Regions from separate parts of the Streptomyces profundus genome, predicted to be linked through region 3. Evidence: riboswitches for the same ligand, from Rfam matches in the RefSeq annotation. Region 3 holds a riboswitch; each other region holds the start of a gene.
What was found. A riboswitch is a leader RNA that binds a small molecule or an ion and turns the genes downstream of it on or off. The one in region 3 is predicted to bind cobalamin.
Positions count from the first base shown of each region.

Region 1: it holds a riboswitch for cobalamin, as region 3 does, so the genes downstream of both, K4G22_RS08590 (ribonucleoside-diphosphate reductase subunit alpha) here and cimA (citramalate synthase) in region 3, are expected to answer to the same signal.
Region 2: it holds a riboswitch for cobalamin, as region 3 does, so the genes downstream of both, metE (5-methyltetrahydropteroyltriglutamate--homocysteine S-methyltransferase) here and cimA (citramalate synthase) in region 3, are expected to answer to the same signal.

Region 1 is NZ_CP082362.1:2,002,332-2,004,525, forward strand. Features, by position in the region: gene K4G22_RS08580 (DUF2079 domain-containing protein) at 1-441, shown strand, start outside; gene K4G22_RS08585 (GNAT family N-acetyltransferase) at 493-1,023, shown strand; cobalamin riboswitch at 1,017-1,180, shown strand; gene K4G22_RS08590 (ribonucleoside-diphosphate reductase subunit alpha) at 1,299-2,194, shown strand, end outside.
Region 2 is NZ_CP082362.1:4,539,891-4,542,084, reverse strand. Features, by position in the region: gene metE (5-methyltetrahydropteroyltriglutamate--homocysteine S-methyltransferase) at 1-941, opposite strand, end outside; cobalamin riboswitch at 1,108-1,332, opposite strand; gene K4G22_RS20055 (hypothetical protein) at 2,015-2,194, opposite strand, start outside.
Region 3 is NZ_CP082362.1:7,001,194-7,003,387, reverse strand. Features, by position in the region: gene cimA (citramalate synthase) at 1-757, opposite strand, end outside; cobalamin riboswitch at 1,048-1,185, opposite strand; gene K4G22_RS29380 (pyridoxal phosphate-dependent aminotransferase) at 1,403-2,194, shown strand, end outside.

The DNA.
Region 1 (2,194 bases), 5.0 Mb from region 3:
GTGGTCGCGCTGGCGCTGACGGACGCGCTGGCGCACTCCAGGAGCTCCCCGAGGGTCTGGCTGCGGCAGGGGGCCCGCTTCGTCCCCGCGGGGCTGCTGGGCGCCGCGCTGGCGCTCGCGCCCACGCTGCCGGTGGCGGCGCTCGCCGAGTCCGAGACGTACCGTCCCGGGGCCGTGGCGGTCGCGGGGCGGGAGGTGCTGGCCACCGTCCCCGACGGCGCCGAGGTGGCGGCCAACGTCCGGCCCATCGCCCAACTCACCGGCCGCTGCCGGGTGTTCTGGATCGGGGACCCCTCGGTCCCGGCGCCGGAGTACCTGGCCTACTACGGCCAGGGGATGAGCGGGGACGCGATGCTGCGCAGGGCGGCGGGGCTGTATCCGGAGACGGTCTACTCGGTGGTGGCCGACGACTCCGGCTACTTCGTGCTGCGGCGGAAGTGACGGCGATCGCCCGCCGGCCCGACTGTCAGTGGTGGGACGCAGACTGGTGCCATGAACGTGTTGGTGAGAACGGCCGAGCCGGCCGACTTCGCCGCCGTGGCCTCGCTGACCACGGCGGTCTATCTGGCGGACGGGCTGGTCAGCGGCCCCGAGGACGCCTATCTGGCGGTGCTCGGGGATGTGCGTCGGCGCGCCGAGGTGGCCGAGCTGCTGGTCGCCGAGGATCCGTCCCGGCCGGGCGGGCTGTGGGGGGCCGTCAGCCTGTCGGTGGCGGGCGGGGAGTTGGCCGAGGTGGCCGGGGAGGGCGAGGCCGAGTTCCGGATGCTGGCGGTGGCGCCCGAGCGTCGCGGCCACGGGGTGGGTGAGGCGCTGGTGCGGGAGTGCCTCCGCCGAGCCTCGTCGGCGGGTCGTCGGCGTGTCGTGATTTCCTGTCAGTCGCACCTGCACACGGCGATGCGTCTCTACCGCCGCCTGGGCTTCGTTCGGGCGCCGGAGCGGGACTGGGAGCCCGTGCCGGGAGTGAAGCTCTGGGTGTTCGCAGGTGAACTCCCCGCGCAACGAGACGGAGAACACAACATATAGGGCTGCTCGTGGGCAGCGGCACAAGATGTATGCTCGTGCTCGCTGTCGCCGCAGGGGAATCCGGTGCGAGTCCGGAACTGTCCCGCAACGGTGTGTCATGGCCGGTTTTCGCCGTGCCCTGACGAGTCCGAGTGCCTGCCGACGGCTGATCACGTCCAAGCCTCGCGGGCTGGGCCGAAGGACGCGGTGCGGCTGAACTGCCTTGGGGCACAGCCATGCCCGCATCCGTCGCGCCCCGCTCGTGGAGCGCACCGCGACACGAGGGAGAGCACCGAGTGACCATCGCACCCGCCGCCCCCGCAGAGCCGGTCACAGCGGCGCTGACGCGCACGTTGGCCGATCTCACCGCCGATCTGCCGGCCACCGACCCCGCGCGGGTCGCCGCCGCGGTCGAACGGGGCCGCCATCCCGGTTCGGACCAGGCCGAGTTGCGTGAGTTGGCCATCGAGGCGGCGGCCGGTCTGATCGCCGAGGAGCCCGAGTACTCCCGGCTGGCCGCCCGGTTGCTCACCCTGGCGATCCGTGAGGAGGCCGCGGGGCAGGGCGCGGTCTCGTTCGTCGACTCCATCGCCGTCGGCCACCGCGAGGGCCTGATCGGGGACGGCACCGCGGCCTTCGTACGCCGGCACGCGAACGCGCTGGACGCGCTGCTCGCCCGCACCGTGGACGAGGGCGCCGACGACCGTTTCGAGTACTTCGGGCTGCGCACCGTGCAGTCCCGCTATCTGCTGCGCCACCCCATCAGCCGGCGGGTGATCGAGACCCCGCAGCACTTCCTGCTGCGGGTGGCCTGCGGCCTGGCCCCGGACGAGACCGAGCAGGCCCTGGAGCAGGTCGCCGAGCTGTACCGGCTGACCAGCACCCTCTCCTATCTGCCGTCGTCCCCCACGCTGTTCAACTCCGGCACCAGGCACCCGCAGATGTCGTCCTGCTATCTGCTGGACTCCCCGCTGGACGAGCTGGACTCGATCTACGAGCGCTACCACCAGATCGCCCGGCTCTCCAAGCACGCCGGTGGCATCGGCCTCTCCTACACGCGGGTGCGCGCGCGGGGCTCGTTGATCCGGGGCACCAACGGCAAGTCCAACGGCATCGTGCCCTTCCTCCGCACGCTGGACTCCTCGGTGGCCGCCGTCAACCAGGGCGGCCGGCGCAAGGGCGCCGCCTGTAT
Region 2 (2,194 bases), 2.5 Mb from region 3:
CGTTCGAGATCGTTGATCCACACGTTGCGGCCGTTGACCACGCCGGCGACCAACCGCTTCCCCGGCAGACCGCCGGCGGCTGCGAGATCCTCCAGGTTGCCGGCGGCGGACCCGGTGAAGTCGATGGCCAGGCCCTCCACAGGGGCCTTCGCCAGAACGGGCAGGGCCTCACCGAGGCGGTCGAAGTAGGAGGCGACCAACAGCTTGGGACGGTCCACCAGGGCACCGAGATCGCGGTAGGCGCGCGCCGCCGCGGCCAACTCGGCGGGGGTACGGTCCTGGACCAGTGCCGGCTCGTCGATCTGCACCCAGCCGGCACCCGCGGCGCGCAGATCGGCCAACACCTCGGCATAGACCGGCAGCAGGCGGTCCAGCAGGGTCAGCGGCTCGAAGTCATCGGCGACGCCGGGAGCGGGCTTGGCCAGCAGCAGATAGGTGATCGGGCCCACCAGAACGGGGCGAGCGGTCAGCCCGAGGGCGAGCGCCTCGCCCAACTCGGCACGTTGCCTGCCGGAGTCGGCGGTGAAGACGGTGTCAGGGCCGAGTTCGGGGACCAGGTAGTGGTAGTTGGTGTCGAACCACTTGGTCATCTCCAGCGGCGCGACATCCTGGGTGCCGCGAGCCATGGCGAAGTAGCCGGCCAGGGCATCGGCCTCGACGGCCGAGCGGTGCCGTGGCGGGATGGCGCCGACCATCACGCTGGTGTCCAGCACGTGGTCGTAGAACGAGAAGTCTCCGGTGGGGACCTCGTGCACGCCGGCGTCGGCGAGCTGTCGCCAGTTGGCTTGACGCAGTTCTGAGGCGGTGTCGAGCAGATCCTGGGCGGTGACGCGGCCCTTCCAGTACCCCTCGATCGCCCTCTTCAGCTGACGGTTGGCCCCCTGGCGGGGATAGCCGTACACCGTGGCCCGTGGTGCCGCGGCTGCGGACTCGCTGGTCAAGAAACTCTCCTTCGCGAGCATGTCTCCTGGCTGGTCTCGGCGACCACGCACGGGAGCGAAGGAGCACAGCGACCGGAGAACCCGGCGGAGCCGTTGCCACGGCCCGGGGCACTCGTCGTCAGCACGCAGACCCACCCACGAGGTCACCGAAACAACCGCGGGCGACGGTCGCCCACGGGCAGTGGCAGGTCTTCGGACTCGCGGGCACCCTCGGCCTGAACACTCAGGCGAAGACCTACTGGCCGTCGCTTCCCAAGCCCGACGGGCCCAGTGCGTATGACGGCGGTCGTTCCCACTCACCGCTGCGGGGCAGTCCCGGATTCCCACCGGGTTCCCTCTTACGACGTGCCTGCCTGGCGGACAGGACGAACCAACTGCGTCGGTCAGCCTAGCGCCTCCGCGCCAGCTGGCCAGAGGGCGTCGAAGCGCGGGGCGTCGGCCCCTGGCAGGCAGGAACGACGCCACCCCGGCGGATCGGGGCGCGGCTGCGGCTGCGGCTGCGGCTGCGGCTGCGGGAGAGCACACCGCTGACCGAGTCCCGCGTCGGGAAAGCACTCTCGTTGTACCGCCCCTTCGGCGAGATGCCGGCCGACCGGGGGCGGCCGATGTCGACTGGGGGCTTTCGGCACTCAGGGGCGCGGCGCGCAGGAACCGCTCGGGCGGCGGGAGGCCGCGTCCCCTCATCACGCTGGTGCCGGTGGGCGAACCGGAGGACCGGGACGGTCGCCTCGTACCAAGAATCTTCAGAATCATCACGCTCCGTAACCTAGACCCTTGTCACTCTCCGTGTCTAGTGGCACACTGAGAATTACTCAGCGCGACATCAGGCGAGGAGTCGGACCACCGGAGGGCACGCGATGCGTACGTTGTTCGATGACCAATCACCCCGCGTCCACGGCGGGTTCGGGCCGGACGGGGCCGGCGCGATGCCGATGGGGGTGGTCGGCCGAGTGCGCCGGGCCTTCCGCAGCCTCGCCAGGTGGTTGTGCCGCGGAGGGCCCGGGACGCTGAGGCGGCTCGGCCGGCCGGCATCCCCGTCCGAGGACGCGGCGCCAGCCGGCCGATCGGGCCCGTCAGTCGCGCGGGCGCAGGAGTTCCAGGTCGGTGCCCCAGGAGTCCAGCACCGCGTCATGGCCGGCGGCGCGGGCCATGAGCTCGACCTCAGCGAACAGCTCACGCTGGGTGCCGGGATCGCCGTCGGCGAGCAGGCGTCGCAGCAGCGGAAGCAGCCGCTCGGCTGTCCAGCCGGGGGT
Region 3 (2,194 bases):
TGCCCGCGCGTTCGCCGTAGCCGTTGGCGGTGCACTGCACATGGGTGACGCCGGCCGCCACGGCGGCGACGGTGTTGGCCACGGCGCATCCGGTGTCGTCCTGGCAGTGGATGCCGAGCCGCAGGCCGGTCCGCGCCCGCACCGTCTCGACCGTCTCGGCCAGCCGCAGCGGCAGGTTCCCGCCGTTGGTGTCGCAGAGCACCAGCACGTCCGCGCCCGCCTCGGCCGCCGCGTCCAGCACCCCGAGCGCGGTGTCCGGATCGTGCTGGTAGCCGTCGAAGAAGTGCTCGGCGTCCAGGAAGACGCGACGTCCCTCGGCGACCAGCAGGCGCACGGTGTCCGCGATCATCGCGCGGTTCTCCGCCGGGTCGGTGCGCAGCGCCCGTTCGATATGCCGCCGGTCCGCCTTGGCGACGAGCGTGACGACGGGCGCCTCGGAGTCGAGCAGCGCGCGCACCTGCGGATCCCGATCGGCCCTGGTGCCCGCCTTCCTGGTGCTGCCGAACGCCGCGAGCGCCGCGTGCCGCAGGGTGAGTTCACCGGCCGCCGCGCGCCGGAAGAACTCGGTGTCCCTGGGCAACGCGCCTGGCCAGCCGCCCTCGATGAAGCCGACCCCCAGGGAGTCCAGGAGCCTGGCCACCGCGAGTTTCTCGGTGACCGAATAGGATATTCCCTCCTGTTGGGCACCGTCGCGCAGCGTGGTGTCATAGATGTGAAAGGAATCGAGCAGGGGAGCCCCCGCCGGTTGTGTACGCATTGAATTTCCCAGTCTCGCCCACTCGACTTCGACGAAGAATCGAGCCACGGATTGAATTCCGGCATGCTGGAACGCCGGATGAGGTGAATCGGGAACACACCAGGGCCGGTTGTCACGGCCCGGGGGAGGAAGCACGGAGGTGCGGCGCTACAGCGCCCTCACCTCGGGATCCTGCCCGATGGGGACGAGCGGGAGCATAGGGGGAGACACCGCGCGCGGCGCGGGGCACGATGTCGTGAGGGCAGCAGGGAACCCATGACGTTTCAGCTCCATCCTCGTGGGCTTCGCGTGATACCTGCGAGCGGCAATCTGGCTTCCCGACTTTCGTCGGGTCACAGTGGCGGGACCGCGCCGGATTCTCACCGGCTTCCCCACTTCGCAGGCGCTTTCCCCACAGATTAGCAGGGAATCCCCGCCCGGCGGACCCCTGTTGGGTTTTCCTACCCCCCTGTCAGGTACCGCCGTTTGTCCGTAACCAACGCGCTTGGGAGCGATACGCGGCTTTCGACTCACCCCGTACGAGGGCGCGTCGGTGCCCCCGACGGGGGGTGGGTGGCTGGAAGGATGGGCGGACGCGTCTGGCCGTGCCGGGGCGGCCCCCTCGCTCCCGGCGGCCGACCCACCACAGGACAGGAGTGGTTCCCCTTGACAGCGCACTCCGCGACGCTGGCGATCGACGAGGCCGTGCGGGCGCGACGGGCGGCCGGGCTGGCGACGCTCCACCTGGGCTTCGGCGAGGCCGGGCTGCCCGTCGCCCCCGGGCTCACCGAGGTGCTCGCCGCCTCCGCGGGCCGCAGCGGCTATGGGCCGGTGGTCGGTTCGCCGGAGGCCAGAGAGGCGGCGGCCGGCTGGTTCGGCCGCCGTGGGCTGGCCACCGAGCCCGAGCAGGTGCTCTTCGCACCGGGCAGCAAGCCCCTGCTCTTCGCCCTGCTGGCCGCGTTGGAGGGGGATGTGGTGCTGCCCCGCCCCTCCTGGGTCTCCTACACGGCGCAGGCCGCCCTGCTGGGCCGCCGAGTGATCGAGGTGCCCATCCCCGCGGACGCCGGCGGCATCCCCGCGCCCGAGCTGCTGGAACTGTCGCTGCGCCGGGCCGAGGCGGCGGGCGCGCGCCCCGGGGTGCTGGTCCTGACCGTGCCGGACAACCCCACCGGCACCGTCGCCGACGAGCAGCGGATCGCCTCGGTGCTGGCCGTGGCGGCCCGCCGGGGCCTGACGGTGATCAGCGACGAGATCTACGCCGAGCTGGGCCATCGAGGGCCGGTGCCGAGCCCGGCCACGCTCGGCTGGGAACAGACCGTGGTCACCAGCGGGTTGAGCAAGTCCCTCGCGGTGGGCGGCTGGCGCGTCGGCTTCGCGCGGCTGCCGGCCGGCCCGTGGGGGCGGCGCCTCGGCGAGCGGCTGACCGGGATCGCCAGCGAGATCTGGTCCAGCCTGGCC